2 regions of the Agrobacterium larrymoorei genome follow, and region 1 is predicted to be linked to the other one. Evidence: riboswitches for the same ligand, from Rfam matches in the RefSeq annotation. Region 1 holds a riboswitch; the other holds the start of a gene.
What was found. Region 1 has a riboswitch for thiamine pyrophosphate ahead of thiC (phosphomethylpyrimidine synthase ThiC). Riboswitches for the same ligand answer to the same signal wherever they lie in the genome.

Region 1 (10,709 bases):
TCGGTAAAAGGGTGATGGCCGAATGACCCTACTTTTCGATGTAAAACACAGGCTCGGCGATTTCACGCTTGATGCGCAGCTGACCGCCGGCGAAGGCGTCACCGCGCTCTTCGGGCGTTCGGGCTCCGGGAAAACATCCGCCATCCGCATCATCGCCGGTTTGACGAAACCAGATCAGGGCCGCATCGAACTGGATGGAGAGGTTCTGGCCGATAGCGAAAAGCGCATCTTCAGTCCCGCACACAAACGGGGCTTCGGCTATGTGTTTCAGGAAGCGCGGCTCTTTCCGCATCTGACCGTGGAGCAGAACCTGCATTATGGCCGCTGGTTTTCCGGCAAATCCGCAGAAGACGTAGAGTCGGCCAAAGTCATCGAGATGCTGGGCATCGGTGCACTGCTGAAGCGCAGGCCGGAAAATCTCTCCGGTGGGGAAAAACAGCGTGTCGCCATAGGTCGCGCGCTTCTCGTTCAGCCGCGCCTGCTTTTGATGGACGAGCCGCTTGCGGCGCTGGATGAGGCACGCAAGGCGGAGATCATTCCTTATCTGGAGCGGCTGCGCGACGAGACGAAAATCCCCATCATCTATGTCAGCCATTCGGTCAGCGAAGTCTCCCGGCTGGCGGACCGCGTGGTGGTGATGAAGGACGGCAGGGTGGATGCGGAAGGTGCCGCTTCGGAAATCCTCTCGCGCCCAGCCTTCAGCACGCATCTGGAACGGCGGGAAGCAGGTAGCATTCTCTCCGGCAAGGTGGAGACATTCGATGCCCGCCACGGCCTTGCCATCGTTCGTCTGAAGGGCACGAGCTTGCAGGTTCCCGCGAAAGCGGCAGAGCCGGGAAAGCCCGTGCGCGTGCATGTGCCTGCGCGTGATGTGATGCTAGGGACAGTTAAGCCCGAGGGTCTGAGCGCGCTGAACATTCTTCAAGGCCACATCGCCGATATCGCAACGTTTGAAGACGGCATGGCGATGGTGCAGGTGGATTGCGGCGGCGATATCATCCTGTCGCGCATCACCAGCCTCTCCGCAGAGCGGCTGTCGCTGACAGAGGGAAGCACTGTCTTCGCCGTCGTCAAATCGGCGGCGCTCGATCCCTACTGAGCGTCTCCACCTTCACGGCTACGATTGGCTTCCAGCCAGTCGATATCAGCCCGAAGCGCATCCTGCATACGGCTTTCCATGCCGCGATAGCGGGCCAGCAATTCTTCGCCAAAGGGCGTGAGACCCGCCCCGCCACCCTGCTTGCCACCCCGTTGCGATTCGATGACGGTTTGATTGAACATATGGTTCAGAGCATCCACCAGAAGCCATGCCCGGCGGTAGGACATGTCCATTGCCCGCCCGGCAGCGGAAATGGAACCGGTGGAAGCGATCAACTCCATCAGCTCGATCTTGCCGCGTCCGAGACGCTCATTCGGTGGAAAATCGACACGAAGAACCGGCTTGAGAGACTGATCGCTCATGGATGTGCCGCTCCGAAACGATCCTGCCATGACGGTTGCGCGCCCTCATGCGGCAGCGCTGTTGCTTCGAACACACCCCGCGCGATGGCGCGTGCCATGACAAGCGTTGCGAGGTGGCAAAGTTCGTGAAACTCCGCGACCTCCTGCAGCGGCCTCCGGCCAGTCGCCGCTGCAAACATTGTGTCGCCATCGCTGGCGAGATGCGAGGGCAGGATGGCGCGCGCTAGCCCGCCATGCGCCATAATAGATAGACGATGCGCCTGCGCCTTGGTCAAAACCGCATCCGTCACTACTGCGCCAATGGTGGTTGCGGTCAACGTGACGCCCTTGATGCGCATAGCACTGTCCGCGTCGGCAAATTCCGGCGGCAGGCCCAACCCGCCAAATTCGCCGCCTCTTTCGAAGGCAGCAGCCCAGAAATGCTGGCTGGACCCAACTGTCGCGGAGCCCATGGCGTTGACGGCAACGACTGCGGCTATTCCAACACCGGAAGAGGTTTTCGCGCTGGCAGAGCCAAGCCCGCCTTTGAATGTAGCCGTCGTGGCACCCGTCCCTGCGCCAACCGTACCGAGTGGAAAAGGCTTGCGGGACGCGGCCTTGAAGGCCTCATATCCCATCTCACGATAGGGCGAATGAAGACCCCAGTCCTTGTCTCCGCCATTCAGCAAATCCATCAAAATAGCCTGCGGAACGATAGGCACGCGGGTCGCTCCAACCTTAAGCCCGCGCCCGTTTTCCCGCAATCCCGCCTGTACCCCACCGGCAGCATCCAGACCGAAAGCGGAACCGCCGGACAGAACGAACGCATCGACGGCGTCCACTGTCATCAATGGATCGAGCAGCGCCGTATCCCGCCCGCCCGGCGCACCGCCAAGGGTGGAGCCGGAGGCGATTGCGGGCTCATCGAACACGATGGCGGTGACGCCGGAACCCAAAGTCAGGTCGGTCGCGTGACCCACCGCAACACCGTCGATGTCGATCAGGAGATTGTTCAAGGGCGGCATTCCTTCTCTGTGCTTATGCCGGTATCCCGCCCTGGCCTTATCTTGTCAATCTCAGGAGAACACCGCCGTACCTATGACAGGGGTGGAGGGAACCGCCATATCGCGCGGCTCCAGCATGCCGGAAAGGTAGGCCTCGCGCCCAGCCGTCACCGCCTTAGCGAATGCGCCAGCCATGATGACGGGATTACCCGCACCAGCCACCGCCGTATTCAGCAGCACGGCATCGTAACCAAGCTCCATAACGGTTGCTGCATGCGAAGGGCGGCCAAGGCCTGCATCCACGATCATTGGCACATCTGGAAAATGCGCCCGCATCGATCTCAGCGCCGTGATGTTGAGCGGCCCCATGGCACTGCCGATGGGCGCGCACCATGGCATCAGCACCTTGCAGCCCGCATCGATCAGTTTTTCCGCCACGACCAGATCGTCCGTCGTATAGGGGAAGACCTCGAAACCTTCGTCGGAGAGAATGCGCGCAGCTTCCACCAGTCCAAACACATCCGGCTGAAGCGTATCGTGATGCCCGATCACTTCCAGCTTGATCCAGTTGGTCTTGAACACTTCCCGCGCCATCTTGGCCGTCAGCACGGCTTCCTTTGCCGTATGGCACCCCGCCGTGTTGGGCAGGATGAGGCGATCCAGCTCGCGGATCAGTTCGAAAAACTGTCCGCCCTTTTTGCCCCCTGCGGTCTCACGGCGAAGGGAAATGGTCAGAATATCCGTCTTGGCTGCGCGCACGGCATCGGCCAGAACGGCGGGCGATGGGTAACGCGCCGTTCCGAGCAGAAGGCGGGAACTGACGTCGCGATCGTAAAGTCTCAACATATCATCCTCCCTGCATGGGCGAGAGGATTTCGATCCTGTCGAAAGCCTTCAGGTGAAAATCGGGGCGGTCTTCGGCATGGACGAGATCGCCATTGACCGCCGTCGCCAGCCAATCGCCCTCGTAGTCGAGCACGCTCAGAAGCTCCGAGAGTGTTGCTGTGGTGAGATCATGCTCTTCGCCGTTGACGTGAATTCGCATGGGAAACCTCCTTTTTATCCAGAATGTCGGCGGCCTGCCGCGCCATGGCGGGCGAAAGTAGAAAGCCGTGCCGATGCGCACCATTGATGAAGATCGTGTTGCCTTCCTCTTTGATGCGGGGAAGATTGTTGGGAAAAGCGGGCCGGATGCCCGTTCCCGTTTCGATAATCTGCGCTTCGCCGAAAGACGGGTGAAGCGCGTAAGCGGCGTTGAGAAACTCCATCATCGAACGCGCCGAAATCGGTCCTTCGTCTTCGGACTCGATCATAGTCGCACCCACCATGAAGCGCCCCGGCTCTCGCGGTACGACATAGAGCGGGATGCGCGGATGGAGCAGGCGCACGGGCCGCGAAAGTGAAATCTCGTCGCTCGCGAGATAGAGCATTTCGCCACGCACGCCGCGAAGCCCCGGCAGGGAACCGACCTGTGCACGGCCAGTGCAATCGATAGTGAGGTCGAAGCCGCTGCCATCCATGGTCTGGATGCCGAGATGGAACACCACACCCATCGAAACCAGACGCTGGTGCAGTGCATGCAGCGCCAATCTTGGATCGAGATGGCCCTCGCCTTCGAAGAAAAGCCCGTGCCGAAAACGCCCCGCAAGATCGGGCTCCAACGCTGCAATCTCCTCTTCGTCCACCCAGCGATAACCGGTTGTCCGAGAGGCAAAGCGCGAAAGCTCAGCCTTATCGCGGGCAGGCGCGACGACCAGCGTACCGTTGCGCGTAACGAGGCCGGGCGTCGCCTCCTCCCACCAGTCGAGCGCCGACTGGCCAAGGGTCAGAACCGCTTCTTCCGCACTCTCCCGCTCGCACCATGGCGCCAGCATTCCGCCCGCGTACCATGATGCACCGTGACCAACCTCGGCGAAGATGTCATGCACCTCCACCGAGAAGCCGCGTTTTGCCATTTCAAGAGCAGCCGTCAAACCGGCGACGCCCGCCCCTTTGATGAGAATGCGCATCTCACTCTCCGGCCACAGGCTGTGGCAGCGGCATATAGAGATCGCCGCCCTGCTTGAACTTTTCCGCCATGGCTTCCAGCCCTTCCTTCTGGGCTTCGGATCGGATGTCGTGTGAAATGCGCATGGAGCAGAATTTCGGTCCGCACATGGAGCAGAAATGCGCGACCTTGTGCGCTTCTTTCGGCAAGGTCTCATCGTGGAAGGACCGCGCCGTTTCCGGGTCCAGCGACAGATTGAACTGATCTTCCCACCGGAACTCGAAGCGGGCGCGGGAGAGCGCATCGTCACGCACCTGCGCTGCCGGATGCCCCTTGGCGAGATCCGCGGCATGTGCCGCGATCTTGTAGGTAATGACACCCACCTTCACGTCGTTACGATCCGGCAGACCCAGATGCTCTTTCGGCGTCACGTAGCAAAGCATCGCCGTGCCGAACCAGCCGATCATCGCAGCACCGATGCCGGAGGTGATGTGGTCATAACCGGGCGCAATATCCGTCGTCAGCGGTCCGAGCGTGTAGAACGGCGCTTCGCCGCAGGTCTTCAGCTGCTTGTCCATGTTTTCCTTGATCTTGTGCATCGGCACATGGCCGGGGCCTTCGATCATAACCTGACAATCTTTCACCCAGGCGATCTGCGTCAGCTCGCCCAGCGTCTCCAGTTCGGCAAACTGCGCCGCATCGTTTGCATCGGCAATCGAGCCCGGACGCAGGCCATCGCCCAGCGAGAAGGACACATCATAAGCACGACAAATATCGCAGATTTCCTCGAAATGCTCATAGAGGAAGCTTTCCTTATGATGATGCAGACACCACTTGGCCATGATCGAGCCGCCACGCGAAACAATGCCCGTGACGCGGTTGACGGTGAGCGGAATGTAGTGAAGCCGCACGCCCGCATGGATGGTGAAGTAATCGACGCCCTGTTCGGCCTGCTCGATCAGCGTATCGCGGAAAACCTCCCAGTTCAGATCTTCGGCGATGCCATTCACCTTTTCCAGCGCCTGATAGAGCGGCACGGTGCCAATCGGGACCGGCGAATTGCGGATGATCCATTCGCGGATATTGTGAATGTTGCGGCCGGTGGAAAGGTCCATAACCGTATCTGCACCCCAGCGGGTGGCCCAGACCATCTTCTCCACCTCTTCCGCCATGGAGGAGGTGACCGCCGAATTGCCGATATTGGCGTTGATCTTCACCAGAAAATTCCGCCCGATGATCATCGGCTCGGCTTCCGGGTGGTTGATGTTGGCGGGAATGATGGCGCGGCCCGAGGCCACTTCCTGCCGCACGAAGTCCGGCGTGACGTGATCGGGAACATGCGCGCCAAAACTCTCCCCATCACGGACCAGCTTCTCCTTCGCCCCCTCACGCCCCAAATTTTCGCGGATGGCGATATATTCCATCTCAGGCGTTATGATGCCTGCGCGGGCATAGGCAAGCTGCGTCACCGCTTTGCCATCCCTGGCACGCAGCGGCTGGTTGCGAGCCGGAAATTCCGGCGTCAGGCGCTCTCCGGTGGCAAAACCGTTATCTTCGGGTTTGACGTGACGGCCCTCGTAACGTTCGACGTCACCGCGCTCCAAAACCCATTGCTGGCGAAGACGCGGCAAGCCACCATCGATATCAAGCAAATGCGATGGATCTGTGTAAGGACCCGAGGAATCATAGACCGTGACCGGCGGTTCGCCAGCCGTCGGGTGCACTGCGATTTCGCGCATCGGCACGCGGATATGCGGGTGCACCACACCCGGCTTATAAACCTTGGTGGAGGCGGGCAGCGGACCTGTGGTCACCGTGGGAGAGAGATTTTTAGCAGCAATGTTCATCGTGAGGCTCCAAAGCAAAACAGTGGAGACCCAGTTCGAGCATGAAGACGAAAAAGCGCGGGATTGATAAAGATGACAGTTGCCCGGCGCTTGGCCGATACTGCTGTTTTCCGCGTTTGCACCGTCCCTACGCCAGTATGAACTGGATCAGGTTCAACGGGTCACTGCGCGTGGTAGCAGAATCTCAGCCCCTTGACGGGACACCCCTGGTGAATGCGACCATGAAACTCCCTGAACACTTTCTTGTCAAGTTGTCTCGGTCACCCGAAATTAACCTCACCGTTTATGGGAATGTTATTTTTTCGCGATTAACTGCAAGATGCGCTATGATAGCATCCAGCTTCAGGGAGATTACTTGGGATGAATTCAACTATTCGTGAAGTACTGTCGAAATTCGGCCAGCTTCCTGTTCCTGTCGACACGATTGCAGACGACGCCGATCTTTACGCGGCAGGGCTTTCTTCCTTCGCCTCCGTGCAATTGATGCTTGGTCTTGAAGAAGCATTCGATATCGAATTCCCCGACAGCATGTTGAACCGCAAGTCCTTCGCAAGCATCGGTGCGATTGAGACGACGGTGAAAGCCATCCTTGACGGTAAAGAGGCGGCCTGATGGACGCCGCCGTCGCTTCACAGAACATGGAACTGGCAGCACGCGCCAAGCGTGTGGCCTCCACTGCGGCCAAATTTGCCGATGACGTGGACGCGGCGGGTCGTTTCCCGAGTGAAGCAGTTGACGCTCTTCGAAGCGAGCGGCTGCTGGGCATTCAGGTGCCGACGCATCTGGGTGGCGAAGGCGCAAGTCTACAGGAAATCGCCGATATCTGCTGCACGCTGGGTCAGGCGTGTTCGGCAACCGCCATGATTTTCGCCATGCACCACATCAAGGCATCGAGCCTTGTGGAGCATGGGGAAGCCAGCGAATGGCACGGCGCCTTCATGCGCCGCGTGGCAAGCGAACAGCTTCTTCTCGGCTCGGCAACGACGGAAGGCGGCATCGGCGGTAACCTGCGCAATTCGATCTGCGCGATTGAAGTTACCGGAGATCAATGCCGGCTGGAAAAAGACGCAACCGTCATTTCCTATGGCAGCGAAGCGGACGCTATCCTCATCACATCGCGGGCGCATGCGGATGCGGCACCTGCCGATCAGGTGATGACGGTTTTCCTGAAAGACCAGTACAGCCTCGAAAAGACCCATGTGTGGAACACGCTCGGCATGCGTGGCACCTGCTCGGATGGCTTCCTGTTCAAAGGTGAAGCTCCTGCCGAACAGATATTCCCCAAGCCTTTCGCGGAAATCGCGGCACAATCCATGCTCGCCACATCACACCTTCTCTGGAGCGGTGTGTGGTACGGCATCGCAGCCGATGCCGTTGCACGCGCGCAGGCCTTCGTGCGTGCTGCTGCCCGCAAATCTCCCGGCGTCACGCCTCCCGGCGCGCTGCGTCTGGCAGAGGTTTCCAACAAGCTACAGATCGTCAAATCCAACGTGATTGCGGGCATCAAGGCTTACGAAGACACCAAGACGGACCCGGACAGATTGATGTCGATGGCCTTTGCCATCGCCATGAACAATGTGAAGATTTGTTCTTCCGAAACCATCCTCGAAATCATCAACCATGCGATGCTGATCTGCGGCATCATGGGTTACAAGAACGGCACGCCGTATAGCGTCGGGCGGCATCTGCGCGATGCGCATTCCGCGCAATTGATGATTTCCAACGACAGAATCTTGAGCAATTCCGCCAATCTCCTGCTGGTTCAGAAGCAGGACACGAGCCTTTTGGGATAAGACCATGGACATGCAAACATCGTTTCTCGATCGCCTGTTCGACAAGGGCCTGCTGATCGATACCGGCGTGGACGGCCTGTATGGTCGCAGCGGCCAGTTCGAAGACGTCATCACCGCTTTCGAACGCCTGATCGACAAGGTCGGCGGCGGTGACAAGGCCGAAGCCATCCGCTTCCCGCCCGGCATCAACCGCGCCTATTTCGAAAAAAGCGGCTACATGAAGAGCTTTCCGCAGCTTGCGGGCACCGTGCATTCCTTCTGCGGCTGCGAGCTCGATCATGTCAGCCTGATCAAAAGCATGGATGAAGGCACGGACTGGACGAAAGACCAGAAGATTACCGACATCGTGCTGACACCAGCCGCCTGCTATCCGCTGTATCCGACCATCGCCAAGCGCGGAAACCTGCCTGAAAATGGTGGTCTCTACGACATCCAGTCCTATTGCTTCCGCCACGAGCCTTCCAAGGACCCGGCACGCCAGCAGCTCTTCCGCATGCGCGAATATGTGCGCATGGGCACCGAGAGCGACGTGACCGAATTCCGCCAGATCTGGATGGATCGCGGCGTCGAGATGATGGAAAAGATCGGTCTCGAGGTGAAGATCGATATTGCCAACGATCCGTTCTTCGGACGCGCGGGTAGGATGCTGGTCAACAATCAGCGCGATCAGAACCTGAAATTCGAACTGCTGATTCCCGTTACCTCCACGACCAACCTGACGGCCTGCATGAGCTTCAACTACCATCAGGATTCCTTCGGTACGAAGTGGGGTCTGAACCTTGCCGATGGCGAAGTTGCCCACACGGCCTGCGTCGGCTTCGGTCTGGAACGCATCGCGCTGGCGCTCTTTGCCAAGCATGGTCTGGATGTGGATCAGTGGCCGCAATCGGTTCGCGAAACGCTCTGGGGCTGATGTTTGCATGACGGCAATATTTCCGGGCTTGAACGCTGAAAACTACACCCCTCACCCGCTCCATGCGTCTGACCGGATGTGGCCGGAAACCAATTGCTATGTCGATCTCTGGATCGAGCTTCTGGCCTCCAGCGGACTGCCGCCGGAGGCCATGCTCGGCTTCACGCTGACCCAGGATTTCGAGGGCGATCAGTTCACCTTCTTCAAGGTGCCGCTGGAAGACCTCGAAGCGCTCTATGGCATCCGCGTCACCGAACTGGCGATTTTCGACAGCATCGAAAACCACGTGGAAACCCAGCTGGAACGCGGGCGCATCTGCCTGATCGAGATGGACAGCTTCTACATGCCGGATACGCAGGGCGTCGGCTACCGCAAGGAGCATGGCAAGACGACGGTCGCCATCAACCGCATGGATAGCGAGAATCGCAAACTGGAATATTTCCACAATGCCGGTTACTTCGCGTTGGAAGGCGATGATTATGCGGGCATTTTCCAGCATCATCTGAAAGAAGACGAGCCGCCCTTCCTGCCCTATACCGAATTCGTGAAATTCGCCGAGGAGCCGGTGTCCGAAAAGCATCGCCGCGCTGTGGCAGAACGCCTGCTGACGCAACACTTCGCCAAGCGCCCGAAACAGAACCCTATCCGCGCCTTCGCAAAAGTGTTTCCAGCGCAGGTGGAGAAAGTGGCAGACCGCCCTTTCGGCTTCTTCCATAAATACGCCTTCAACACGCTGCGCCAGATGGGTGCGAATTTCGAACTGGCCGCAAGCCACCTGCAATGGCTGGGTGGCGAGCATGCCTTCAACGATGCCCCCGCACAGGCTCTGAAAATTTCCGAAGTATCCAAGACCGTGCAGTTCCAGCTTGCGCGTGCGGTAACGCGCCGCAAATTCGATGCTCTGGCAACCGTTCTCGATCCCGCTGCGGATGCCTGGGACGAGTTGATGGCAAAGCTTGGAAAAAACCTCGATAGCGCCAGCGAGGCCGCGTGATCGCGCCGGTCCACCATTCCGCCCGTCCCGGCCAGTTGCTGACGGAAGGCTGGACCCTGACGCTGACTGAGGCCGATGCCTATTCTCGTCCGTCAGATATTCCACTCGATGCCGAAGCCATCACGGCACCTGTGCCGGGAACCGTTGCCGAAGCACTCGAGGCTGTCGGAAAGTTCGATCGCTTCAATCCGAAGCCGCTCAACGGCCTTGATGCATGGTATCGGCTGACGCTGATTTCCGATGGCCCGGAACGCGCAACACTTCATTTCGACGGGCTTGCCACCATTGCCGAAATTTATCTGAATGGTGAGGTCATTGCCAGCAGCACCAGCATGTTCGAAGCGCAGGAAACGCCCGTTCAACTGACAGGCGCTGACGAGCTTGCCATCTGCTTCCGTGCGCTCGCCCCACGGCTTGAAAGAAGCGGCCCCCGCGCCCGCTGGCGCCCGCAAATGATGAATACGCAGGGCCTGCGGATGATCAGAACCACGGCACTGGGTTACATGCCCGGCTGGTGTCCTGAAATTCACGCCGCTGGCCCCTGGCGGTCGATCCGGCTGACACGAGGAAATGAAGCTACCTTCGAAATCAGGTCGTTCCGAGCGGAACTGACCACGGATGGCGCGGGCGTCATCAAACTTTCCGTCGAGGCTGCGGCCTCTACGAAACAGATCGAAGTTGAGTGTAACGGCCATAAAGCCCTTCTCTCGCCTATCGCAGATGGCCTCTTC
Region 2 (10,709 bases), on a different replicon from region 1:
GTGCGGTAATCCGGGTCGTCATAGCTGTAGGACGGCTGGTAGGTCTGATAACGGCGCACCGGCGGATCGACGTAAACCGGCTCTTCCTCGTAGCGGGGCTGGGAAAGTGCCGAGCCAACGGCAACACCCGCAGCAAGACCAAGCACGCCGCCGATCAGGGCCGCATCGCGGTTGCGGTGACGCCATTCATCGGCGGACGCCGTGTTCAAAGGGGCAAGGACGGTTGCAGAGACTGCAAGAGCCAGAAGAGATTTTGCTGCAATCGAGGCCATGTTCGTTATCCATCAAATCGGCAGTTCGCTGCCAGTTGCTATCTGATGGTTAAGAAAATATGCGGCGATGGCTGAACGGTCGCTGAATAAATTAAGGCAAAGCGAAGGCAGAAGAAACCCGCCTTTGCGTTACTTTTTTATGCTGCGTAACGGCTAATCGCCAGATCGGCAGTCTCGATCTCCGGCCTGTTGCCGGAAACGAGATCCGCCAGCACGCGGGCCGAACCGCAGGCCATGGTCCAGCCAAGCGTGCCGTGGCCGGTGTTGAGATAAAGATTGCCGTAGCGCGTTGCGCCGATGACCGGCGTACCATCCGGCGTCATCGGGCGCAGGCCGCACCAGAATTTTGCCTGCGCCTGATCTCCCGCGCCGCCGAACAGGTCTTCGACGGAATGGGTCAGCGTCGCCTGCCGCTTGGCGGGCAGGTCCTTGTTGAAGCCCGCAATCTCCGCCATGCCGCCAACGCGGATGCGGTCGCCCAGCCGGGTAATCGCAACCTTGTGTGCTTCGTCCATCACGGTCGAAACCGGCGCCTTCGCCTCGTTAACCACAGGCACGGTGATAGAATAGCCCTTCACCGGATAGACCGGCAGGTCGATGCCAAGGTGCTTGAGGAAATGCGGCGTGTAGCTACCCAGCGCACCGATGAACACATCCGCCTCGATCAGGCCCTTCGTCGTCTCGATGGCCTTGATGCGGGTTCCCTCGGTAATCGGGCGCATGATGCCGGTGTCGTAGAGGAAGGTCACGCCCGCCTGTTCGGCCAGCTTTGCAAGCTCGGAGGTAAACATGAAGCAGTCGCCCGTCTCGTCGCCCGGCAGGCGCAAACCGCCAACGATCTTGTCCCGCGCGGAGGCAAGGCCCGGTTCGGCGGCCACGCAGCCGTCCCGGTCCAGAATCTCATAACGCACGCCACCTGCTTTGAGGACTTCCACGTCCTTGCCGATGCCATCGAACTGCTTTTGCGTGCGAAACACTTCCAGCGTGCCCTGCGTGCGCTGATCGTACTGGATGCCGGTTTCGTCGCGCAGTGCCATCAGGCAGTCGCGGCTATATTCGGCCACCCGCACCATGCGGCTCTTGTTCACATTATAGCGCGCAGCCGTGCAATTGCTCAGCATCTGCGCCATCCAGCGCCACGCCGCAGGATCGGCGGTGGGGCGGATGATGAGCGGCGCATGCTGCATAAACAGCCATTTCAGCGCCTTCATCGGAATGCCCGGTGCCGCCCAGGGGGAGGAGTAACCGGGCGAAACCTCGCCCGCATTGGCAAAGCTGGTTTCCAATGCCGCAGCGGGTTGACGGTCGATAACGGTGACGCTGTGGCCAGCCTTGGCAAGATACCAGGCGGACGTCACACCCACGACACCTGCTCCGAGAATGGTGATCTTCATGCTGGTCTCACTTGTCTGTCTTGGTGTCTTGCCCAGCGGCAATGTGTTGCCCTGGCTGAATATAGGTGCGGCGATAGCGTTGGCCGAGCCGCGTCAGGATTTCATAGGCAATCGTTCCCGCATCCTCGGCAATCGCTTCCAGCGGCTGGTTCGGGCCGATGATCTCGACCAGACTGCCATGCTTCAGCGTACCTTCCGGCAGCGCGGAAATATCAAGCGTCATGCTGTCCATCGAGACACGCCCGGCTATTGGAAGCCTGATGCCATTGTAATAGGCAGCCCCCCGGTTGCTGAGCGAACGCGGAATTCCGTCCGCGTAACCCGCAGCGATGGTCGCAAGCCGTGTTTCCCCGCTTGTCCGCAGGGAAGCGCCGTAGCCGACAAAGCTACCCGCTGGCACCGTCCGCGTCTGCACCACGGCAACGTTCAGCGCCACCACGGGCTTCATCGGATTGGGACGGGCGCTGGAGGGTGCGCCGCCATAAAGCGCAACGCCGGGGCGCATCAGGCTGTTGTGGTAATCCGCACCCAGAAAAACGCCGCCGGAATTGGCAAAGCTGACGGGCACATTGGGAAACATCTCAGCCGATTTGCGCATCACGCCAAGCTGCGATCCATTGGCCTCATGGTCCGGCTCATCGGCGCAGGCCAGATGGCTCATAATGTAGGCCAGCTCTATGCCGTTCAGCAGCGCGGGGCAGGCGTAAAGCTCTTCCAGCTCGTAAGGCGCAAGGCCAAGCCGCGACATGCCAGTATCGATCTGAAGCGCGGCAGGCAGGGTTCTTCCAAGCGTTGTCGCCTGCGCAGACCATTGCGCCACCTGCTCCAGCGAATTGAGGACAGGAACGATGTTCAGCCCAGCACAGGAGGTTTCATTGCCGGGCTGCAGTCCGTTCAGCACGAAAATCTTTGCATCCGCGCCAATGTGAAGGCGAAGCGAAATCGCTTCATCGATATGCGCCACGAAGAAATGGCGGCAGCCCGCGTCATAAAGAACAGGCGCCACGATATCTGCGCCCAGCCCATAGGCACCGGCCTTGACCACCGCGCTCGTCACGGCTGCGGGAGCCTGTGCTGCCAGCGCCAGATAATTGTCGCGCAAGGCGCTCAAATCGATTGTCAGATAGCCGCTTGCGCCGCCTTTGGCCTTCTGATGGCTGATTGTCATGTCCATCGTCGTTCCCTTTATTCTTATCCGAATAAGCTATTGCAACGATGATCGAATTTTTGCAGATTGAATGGAATTTCATGCGACTAATCGCAGGAATGCGCAATTTTATGCAACGAAACGGAATGAAATTATGTCGTCTCTGGACGCTACGGATCGCCACATCATCCGCCTGCTGCGGCTCAATGCGCGCATGAGCAATGCCAAGCTTGCCGCAGAGGTTGGTCTTTCGCCATCCGCCTGCCTGCGGCGCGTGGATATTCTGGAGCGGGAAGGCGTCATTCGCGGCTATACCGCCATCACCGGAAGTGCCGCGGGCGACGAGATGATCTCCGTCATCGTGCAGATCACACTGGACCGGCAGACGGAAGATTTTCTCAACCGCTTCGAAAACGCCGTGCGGCGTTATCCCGAGGTGCGGGAATGCTATCTGATGACCGGCGGTTCCGATTATCACCTGCGCGTCGAGGTGGAGACGGCGGGAGATTTCGAGCGGGTGCACAAGGACATATTGTCCAAGCTACCGGGCGTCTCGCGCATTCACTCCAGCTTCGCCATCAGAAACGCGCTCGCTGGCGGCAAGCTGAAGGTGGCGGAGCGAAAGCCCTGAAACTCTAAGCATTCCACCAGCGATAAAAATGGTGCACGGGGCCGCGCCCTTTGCCGATCTGGATATTGCGCCCGGCGGCCAGTGCGCCCTGGAGATATTCCTTGGCAAGGCCAATCGCATCCGGCAGAGCCAGCCCAAGTGCCAGGTGGGCGGTAATCGCTGCGGCAAGCGTGCAGCCTGTTCCGTGGTCGTTCGTGGTTTCGATGCGCGGCATGGAAAACTCCTGCACGCTCGTCCCGTCGAGAAGAAGATCGGTGCTTTCCGGCCCGCTTCCATGCCCGCCCTTGATCAGCACGGCGCGGGCTCCAAGCGCAAGAATTTGCTCGGCCTGCTTTATCGTCGCCTTGCGGTCACCAGCGATTTGGCTGCCGGTCAGTAGCGCGGCTTCGGGAAGGTTAGGCGTTGCAAGCAGCGCCTGTGGCAGCAGTTCTGCGCGCAGCGTTTCCACCGCTTCCTCTCGCAACAGCCGGTCGCCGGATGTCGCCACCATGACGGGATCGAGAACCACCGGCTGCGATTGTCCGCTAAGCCGCTCTGCAATGATGCGGATCGTATCGATGCGCGATACCATGCCGATCTTCACGGCCCTGATATCGAGATCGGAAAAGACCGCGTCCATCTGCGCTGCGATCACTTCGGCAGATACATCTTCGACTGCGGTCACGCCCTTCGTGTTCTGCGCGGTAATGGCCGTAATCACGCTCGATGCATAAACGCCGAGTGCCGAAAAGGTCTTGATATCCGCCTGTACTCCGGCGCCGCCGCCGCTGTCGGAACCGGCAATGGTCAATGCAATGGCCGTCATGCGCGCGCTCCAAGACCCTTATCTACCGCCCGGCGAAATTCCTCGGTCGCGGCAGCAATATTTTCCGCGCGGAACAGTGCGGAAATCAGCGCCACACCATCGGCTCCGGCGGCGATGATGGAAGGAACACGTTCCAGCGTGATCCCGGCAATGGCCCCAACCGGCGTGTCGGGCCGCTTGTGACTTAGAAAATCTCGCAGTTCCTTCAGCCCCTCCAGCCCGACCGGGCGGTCGGGATTGACCTTGGATGTGGTCTCGAACACGCCACCAATGCAGGCGTAATCCGCAGAGGTTTCAGCCACGCGCTCAGCATCCGCCATCGATTTCACCGTCAGGCCTATGATGGCTTCGGCACCCAAAAGCCGTCTTGCCATCTCAGTCTCTATGTCATCTGCCCCCAGATGCACGCCATCTGCGCCCGCAGCCAAAGCCACATCCACGCGGTCATTGATCACCAGTGGTACGCCGGTCCCTTTTAGAGCCTGCGCAATCAGCCTCGCCTGCTCGATCATGCGCCGGGTGGAAGCGTGCTTGTCACGGTACTGGATAATCGTCGCGCCATGGCGCGCGGCAATGGCTGCAAGCTCCGGCAGAGGCGCAATATCTGCAAGCGACGCATCAACGAGCGCGTTCAGCCGATAATCAATCTTCGTCATGTTCAATCCTTGCATGGGAGAGAATGTCGTTGCCGTTAAGGTTGAAGAGCGCATCCAGAAACGCTGCTTCGAAACTGCCCGGCCCGCGCGCATGCCGGGCTGCAATCTCAGCCGAAACGCCGGTCACGGTCAGTGCTGCGGCAGCCGCCAGCATCACGTCGTTTTCCACCGCCATGAAGGCGGCAATCACGCCACCGGAAAGGCACCCGGTTCCCGTTACTTTCGCCATAAGGGAGTGGCCGTTGACGATGCGGATTTTGCGGGTTGTATCGCTTAAACGATCCACAGCCCCTGTCTGGATACGAAGCGCCGTGCCTACATCGCCGATCACGGCCATTTCGGCAGCATTTCCACGCATGATGGATGGGTTGAGTTGCGCCAGCTCATGGGTGAAATCCAGCCGAGAAGGCGAATAATCGCAATGAACGGGGTCCACGATCCACGGCTTGCCTTCCCCATTGGCAATCGAGACCGCCATGCGGATAACCTTGCGCCGTTCAGCATCCAGCGTGCCAAGATTGATCGTCAGCGCGTCTGTCTTGCGAACAAAACTTTCGATCTCTTCTTCCGAAGAGGTCATGGAAGGAATGCCGCCCACGGCGGTAATACCGTCTGCAGTAAACTTCTGCACCACCGTATTCATCAGGCAATGAACGCGCGGACGTCGCTCCCGCACACGCGCCAGAAGATCTGCCGCCGTTTGAGCGGTGGGAAAACTCGACATGTCTCAATCGCCTCCAGACGCTGAGATCAGGGCACATTCGAGCGGAGAAAAGAAAAGCTTTGCCAGCAGCGGCGACCGTTCCGTTCCTACGCCGGCATAACCCGGATCAGGTTCAAGAGTTCGGCTCACCGCCATCTCAGCATCGTTCGATGCTCCCCTCGGAATGAGCGGAAACTGTCGCTTTTTTGCAGATGTGTCAATGCTTCACATGAAGCGTCGATTGCCTTCAGGCAGTGACGGCCTGTCCCGCCTGCTTGCGGAAGCCCGGCAGCGACCGGGCGCTTTCTTCCAGTGCATCGATCAGGTGATCGATCGTCGTGCGCGCCGGTCTGCCGAGTGCGGTGATCACGCCCCATTGGAAGGGCACGTGGAAGGAAAGCGGCAGCACGGCAAGGTCTTTTACCGGCAGCCCGCTGACGGTGATCGATTCGACCACGGCGACCCCAAGCCCGGCGCGGGCAAGCGACATGGACACATAGGTCGCGTTGCTATCGACAATGCCGTACAACTCTATGCCCTGCTCGCTGAAAGCCTGCTCGATCTGCATGCGCAACCGGTAGGGATTGGCAGGCGCGATGATGCGGCGGCGGGCAAGGTCGAGCGGGGTTATGACGTCATTCTGCGCCAGCGGATCATCCTGCCTAACGATGGCAACGCAGGGCACTTCGCCGATCCAGTGCACGTCTATACCGGGATTATCCAGCGGAAGGCTTGCAAGGCCCACATCCGCCGTGCGCGCCACCACGGCCTGAACGACATTTTCGGACGCGATGCTGCGCACATGCACCTGGTTTGGAAACAGAGGCTCTGGCAGCTTTGCGAGTGCCGTGGGCACGAGGCTTGCGGCCAGGGCTGGCACCGCCATGATTTCGATGGGCCGCGTATCGGCATCATCGATCCGCCTTGCGCTTTCGCTGATCGTGCGCAACCCGCCAAGAAAAAGCTCGGCCTGCGAGAAGAAAGCAATGCCCTGCTCGGTCGGCGCAATGCGCGGTCCGTTGCGGTGCAGAAGGGTGAAACCGATATCCTGCTCGAGGTCTTGGATGAGGCGGCTGACGACCGGCTGGGATTTGCCCAAAGCCTTTGCCGCGCCCGTCATGCTTCCGATGGATACCACCGCAACGAATGCTTCAAGCTGCCGGGTATCCAGATATTTCTCAATCATTTTCAGGCCTTGGGTGGCACGGTCTCAGTCGACCATATGTTTCGGCGGCTTCAACAAAACCTTGGAGCCTTTCCATTCGACAAGGAAACGCTCTTATCACCTGAAATGGACGTTTCAGGGGTTTTGCCCGTATGGAAGTGAAATAATTTGCCCACCCGTAGACCCAAACCGCGAGGGCCTTTCAATGTGGTAGGTGATGGCGCTTCCAGTGGCAAGCGCTATATTTTCACAACTGCGCGTTTTCCTGATCGGCCAGTTCCGGCTTCTTGCCTTCGAATAGGCGCGCGCGCGAACCGTTGAGATGCTGGCGCATCAACCGGCGGGAAAGCTCGCAATCGCGGTTCTTGATCGCCTCGTAAATGGCGGCGTGTTCGTCATAGACATGGCGAAGACCAAGCATCGAATTCTTCAGCGAAAGCCCGTGAAACTGCATGCCGACGGCAATATGATCCTTCAGCGCTTCCATGGCGGTGGAGAAATAGGTATTGCCGGAAGCCTTGGCGATTGCCAGATGAAACTGGAAATCGGCATCTTCCCGGTGCCGCTGACGGTTGGTCGCTTCTTTCAGCGAAGCCAGCGCGCGGCTGATCAGGGCAAGTTCCGCCTCGCCATAACGCTCCGCCGCGCAGGCTGCTGCTTCCGGCTCCACCGTCATGCGAAATTCGTAACAGTTCTGCAGATCGGCAATATTTTCCAGCGGGCTGAAGCCTAGCGCCTGCTTGACGCCGATGCTGCGCACGAAGCTGCCCGCACCCTGCCGCGAATAGACAAGGCCCTTGTCGCGCAGCTTTTTCAGCGCATCGCGCACAATGGGGCGGGAAACTTCGAATTCGGCGGCAAGATCGTGCTCCGTCGGCAGGCGCTCGTCATTCTTGTACGCGCCGGACTTGATGGCATGCTGAAGCCGTTCGTAAACGACGTCGCTCAAACTCTTGCGATGAGAAACCTGTTCTATCGCCCCCATGTTTTCTCAGCCTCTCCACCTGTTACAGCCTCGGCCAGCCGGACGAGTGTGTCCTCCGCTCCGAAGCCGCCTGATTTGGTAATGTAGAAGGTGCCATTCATTTCAGCAACGGGTAGGCCGGGCATTGCTTCGCCAACGAAACGCAGCAGATGAATGCCCTGCGCGTCGAAATAGGCCTCCGCCGTCGCCCCGCCGGAGAGCAGAACGGTGTCACCCTGCCGCACCATGGTTGCCAGGGAAGCGGAAAGTGCCGCCGCAGCTTGAGTTGCCGCGACTTCCGTTTCTGCGGGCACCGCCTGCAACAGCGTGATTGCCGCATTTTCCTGCCGGGTTTGACTGGAAGAAATCACCCCATTGGGTGCGGCATGATAGGCAAGGTCGGGATATCTGGCGCGAAGCTTCGACACCTGCTCCAGCGTGATCGGGTCGCGCGAACCCACCGCCATGACGACGCGGTGTGTGGGATAGGAAATTGGCTGGGCCTCCGTAGAGGCACCCCCCGCAATGGCTTTTGCCAGCGACAGCGCGCCGACCAACAGCTCATCCGGCTGAATGCCGTCAGCCACTGCCCGCATTTCCTCTGGCGTTGTCGTGTCCGGAAAACGGCATCGCGCCGCCAGCCGTCCAAGCTTCTCCGCAATCGAAATCGGGGCCGCCACCCCGAATCCTTCGATCATGCCGTTGCGCACAATGCGCCCGAATTCCGGAATGCCGGGCAGCACCACCGCGCGCTCGAATCCCAGCGCCTCGAGCTCCTCCTCAAGATTGCCTTTCAGCCGGGAATCGACCTTCTTGAACAGCCGGATGCCGGGTTTGAGTGCGGCTTTAACGGCTGCGACCCGTTGCGCTGCCTCACCCGCCGGAATTTCACGGCTTCGCGTGGTGACGGTTATGACGGCGGCATCGCTTTCGATGGCTTCCGCAATGAAGCGTTGATCGGCAACGACGGTGACTTTCTTTCCTGCAGCGGCAAAAGGCGCTGCCGTATCCAGCGCGCCCGTCAGATCATCCGCCACGATCAAAAGCCTGTCGAAATGCCTGCTCATTCCTGTTTCATTCCTTGTATCGATGTCGCGATAGGGAGGTCCCGGCTCTCGCATTGACCTCCCCTCTTGCGTCATCCTCGGGCTTGACCCGAGGATCCATCCACGTTGCGGGTGGCGAGACGTCGGTGGATGCTCGGGTCAAGCCCGAGCATGACGGCGGTGGGCGGGAGCGCCACCCGCCAAACCGCGTCCTCTCAATAAGCCGCCCGATAAACCCCCAGCACGTCCTCCACCGACATATCCCGCGGGTTATTGTTCATCAGCCGCCGGATGGCGTGGGCCTCCGTTGCCCAGTCTGAAAGGTCCGCTTCCTGCGCCTTATGCGCCGAAAGCCGCATCTCCACGCCGAGTGCCTTGCAGAAGCCATAGGCAGCATCGAGCACACCTTCCGGGTCTTTCGCGACCGCAAGACCGAGCGCTTCGAGCACTTCTGCGGTCTTCTCTGCGCGGGCAGGCACGTTGAAGGCCAGCACGTGCGGGAAGATGATGGCGTTTGCCAGGCCGTGGGGAAGGCCCAGCCGGGTTCCGAGCGGGTAGGCCAGCGCATGGCCCGCTGCCGTATTGACCGGGCCGAGGCAGATGCCGCCGTAATAGGAGGCGAGCATCATGCCCGCGCGCGCTTCGGTATCCTTGCCGTTTTCCACAGCACGGGCCAGATATTTGCCGACGAGGCGGATGCCCATGCGGGCGTAACCATCGATCAGGTCGTGGGCGTTGATGTTGGTGAAGGCTTCGACGCAATGGGCCATGGCGTCGATACCGGTTGCAGCCGTTACCGCCGGCGGAACGGACCATGTCAGTTCAGGGTCGAGAATGGCGATATCTGCCAGCAGATGCGGGCTTTCCACTGCCTTTTTCGAATGCGTTGCGCTATCGGTAATCAGCGCGCGGATACCGGCTTCGGAACCAGTACCTGCAGTCGTCGCGACCTGCGCCAGCGCGGTGCGTCTGCCAGCCACCTTGTTGGGGCCGACGACATGATCCAGAGACTGGTTGCCATCCCACAAGGCTGCAACGAGCTTGGCCACATCCAGCACCGAGCCGCCGCCGAGGCCGACGACCAGTTCGGGTTTCAGCGCCCGCGCCGTTGCCAGGGCCGCATCCAGCGCCTTGTCATCCGGCTCCGGCGGAGTGTTCGAGAAGACCTCGATATCGCCGGATAGCTTCAGCCGGTCGACGAAGCCGACCGTGTGTTCGGTGGCGATCACCAGCACGCGCTTGGTGCCTGCGGCCCATTCTCCAAGCTTGGAAGAAGCGCCCGCGCCGATTTCCAGTCGCTTCGGCTGATGCAGTGTTATTGGCCGTGCCATGGCATCCATGATCCTGCTCCTTACTGCTGTTCCAGCGCATCCATGCGCGCCCAGACGGTTTCGCGTTCCGCCTCGGATAGCTCCACCAGTGGCGGGTGCACGCGCAGCCAGCCATTATCGCCGCGACGCTTCGCCACCATGGCTTTCACGGTTGGAAGCTGCACATAGGAATTGGTCAGTTCACGCCAAGCGACGATGCGGTCCTGCGCGGCCTTCACGACATCTTCCTTGCCCGCGACGTTCCAGTTGTCGAAGACGATGCGAAGATCTGATGCAACGAGGTTGGAACTTGCGGTGATGCAGCCAGCGCCACCCACCTGCAACAGCGGCAGCAGCACCGGGTCGGCACCGGCCAGAACGCCGAAGCCGGGGAAGGCGGCAACCATGGCCTTCATATTGTCCAGATCGCCGGAGCTATCCTTGATGCCGACGACCACGCCGGGGAAATTCTTGCGCAGACGTGCAATCACATCATGCGGAATGGCGACGCCGGAAACCTGCGGAATATGGTAGAGGATGACCTTGAGGCGATTATCCTTCACCCCTTCGATCACCTTGGCATAGGCGCGGTAGATGCCCTCGGCGCTCACGCCCT

Region 2: linked by a shared signal. The riboswitch ahead of CFBP5473_RS19920 (hydroxyethylthiazole kinase) and the one ahead of thiC (phosphomethylpyrimidine synthase ThiC) in region 1 are both predicted to bind thiamine pyrophosphate.

What each region holds. Positions count from the first base shown of each region.
Region 1 covers NZ_CP039691.1:539,515-550,223, reverse strand. Annotated here, with positions in the region: gene modB (molybdate ABC transporter permease subunit) at 1-26, shown strand, start outside; gene modC (molybdenum ABC transporter ATP-binding protein) at 23-1,099, shown strand; gene CFBP5473_RS02520 (winged helix-turn-helix domain-containing protein) at 1,093-1,461, opposite strand; gene CFBP5473_RS02515 (P1 family peptidase) at 1,458-2,465, opposite strand; gene CFBP5473_RS02510 (thiazole synthase) at 2,517-3,290, opposite strand; gene thiS (sulfur carrier protein ThiS) at 3,292-3,489, opposite strand; gene thiO (glycine oxidase ThiO) at 3,458-4,453, opposite strand; gene thiC (phosphomethylpyrimidine synthase ThiC) at 4,455-6,278, opposite strand; TPP riboswitch at 6,385-6,496, opposite strand; gene CFBP5473_RS02490 (acyl carrier protein) at 6,639-6,890, shown strand; gene CFBP5473_RS02485 (acyl-CoA dehydrogenase family protein) at 6,890-8,071, shown strand; gene CFBP5473_RS02480 (amino acid--[acyl-carrier-protein] ligase) at 8,076-8,984, shown strand; gene CFBP5473_RS02475 (DUF1839 family protein) at 8,992-9,978, shown strand; gene CFBP5473_RS02470 (glycoside hydrolase family 2 protein) at 9,975-10,709, shown strand, end outside.
Region 2 covers NZ_CP039692.1:1,216,873-1,227,581, forward strand. Annotated here, with positions in the region: gene CFBP5473_RS19890 (BA14K family protein) at 1-272, opposite strand, end outside; gene CFBP5473_RS19895 (D-amino acid dehydrogenase) at 410-1,666, opposite strand; gene alr (alanine racemase) at 1,674-2,840, opposite strand; gene CFBP5473_RS19905 (Lrp/AsnC family transcriptional regulator) at 2,968-3,444, shown strand; gene thiD (bifunctional hydroxymethylpyrimidine kinase/phosphomethylpyrimidine kinase) at 3,449-4,249, opposite strand; gene thiE (thiamine phosphate synthase) at 4,246-4,905, opposite strand; gene CFBP5473_RS19920 (hydroxyethylthiazole kinase) at 4,892-5,629, opposite strand; TPP riboswitch at 5,696-5,798, opposite strand; gene CFBP5473_RS19925 (LysR family transcriptional regulator) at 5,856-6,794, opposite strand; gene CFBP5473_RS19930 (FadR/GntR family transcriptional regulator) at 7,021-7,758, opposite strand; gene CFBP5473_RS19935 (four-carbon acid sugar kinase family protein) at 7,746-8,804, opposite strand; gene CFBP5473_RS19940 (iron-containing alcohol dehydrogenase) at 8,999-10,123, opposite strand; gene CFBP5473_RS19945 (dihydrodipicolinate synthase family protein) at 10,135-10,709, opposite strand, start outside.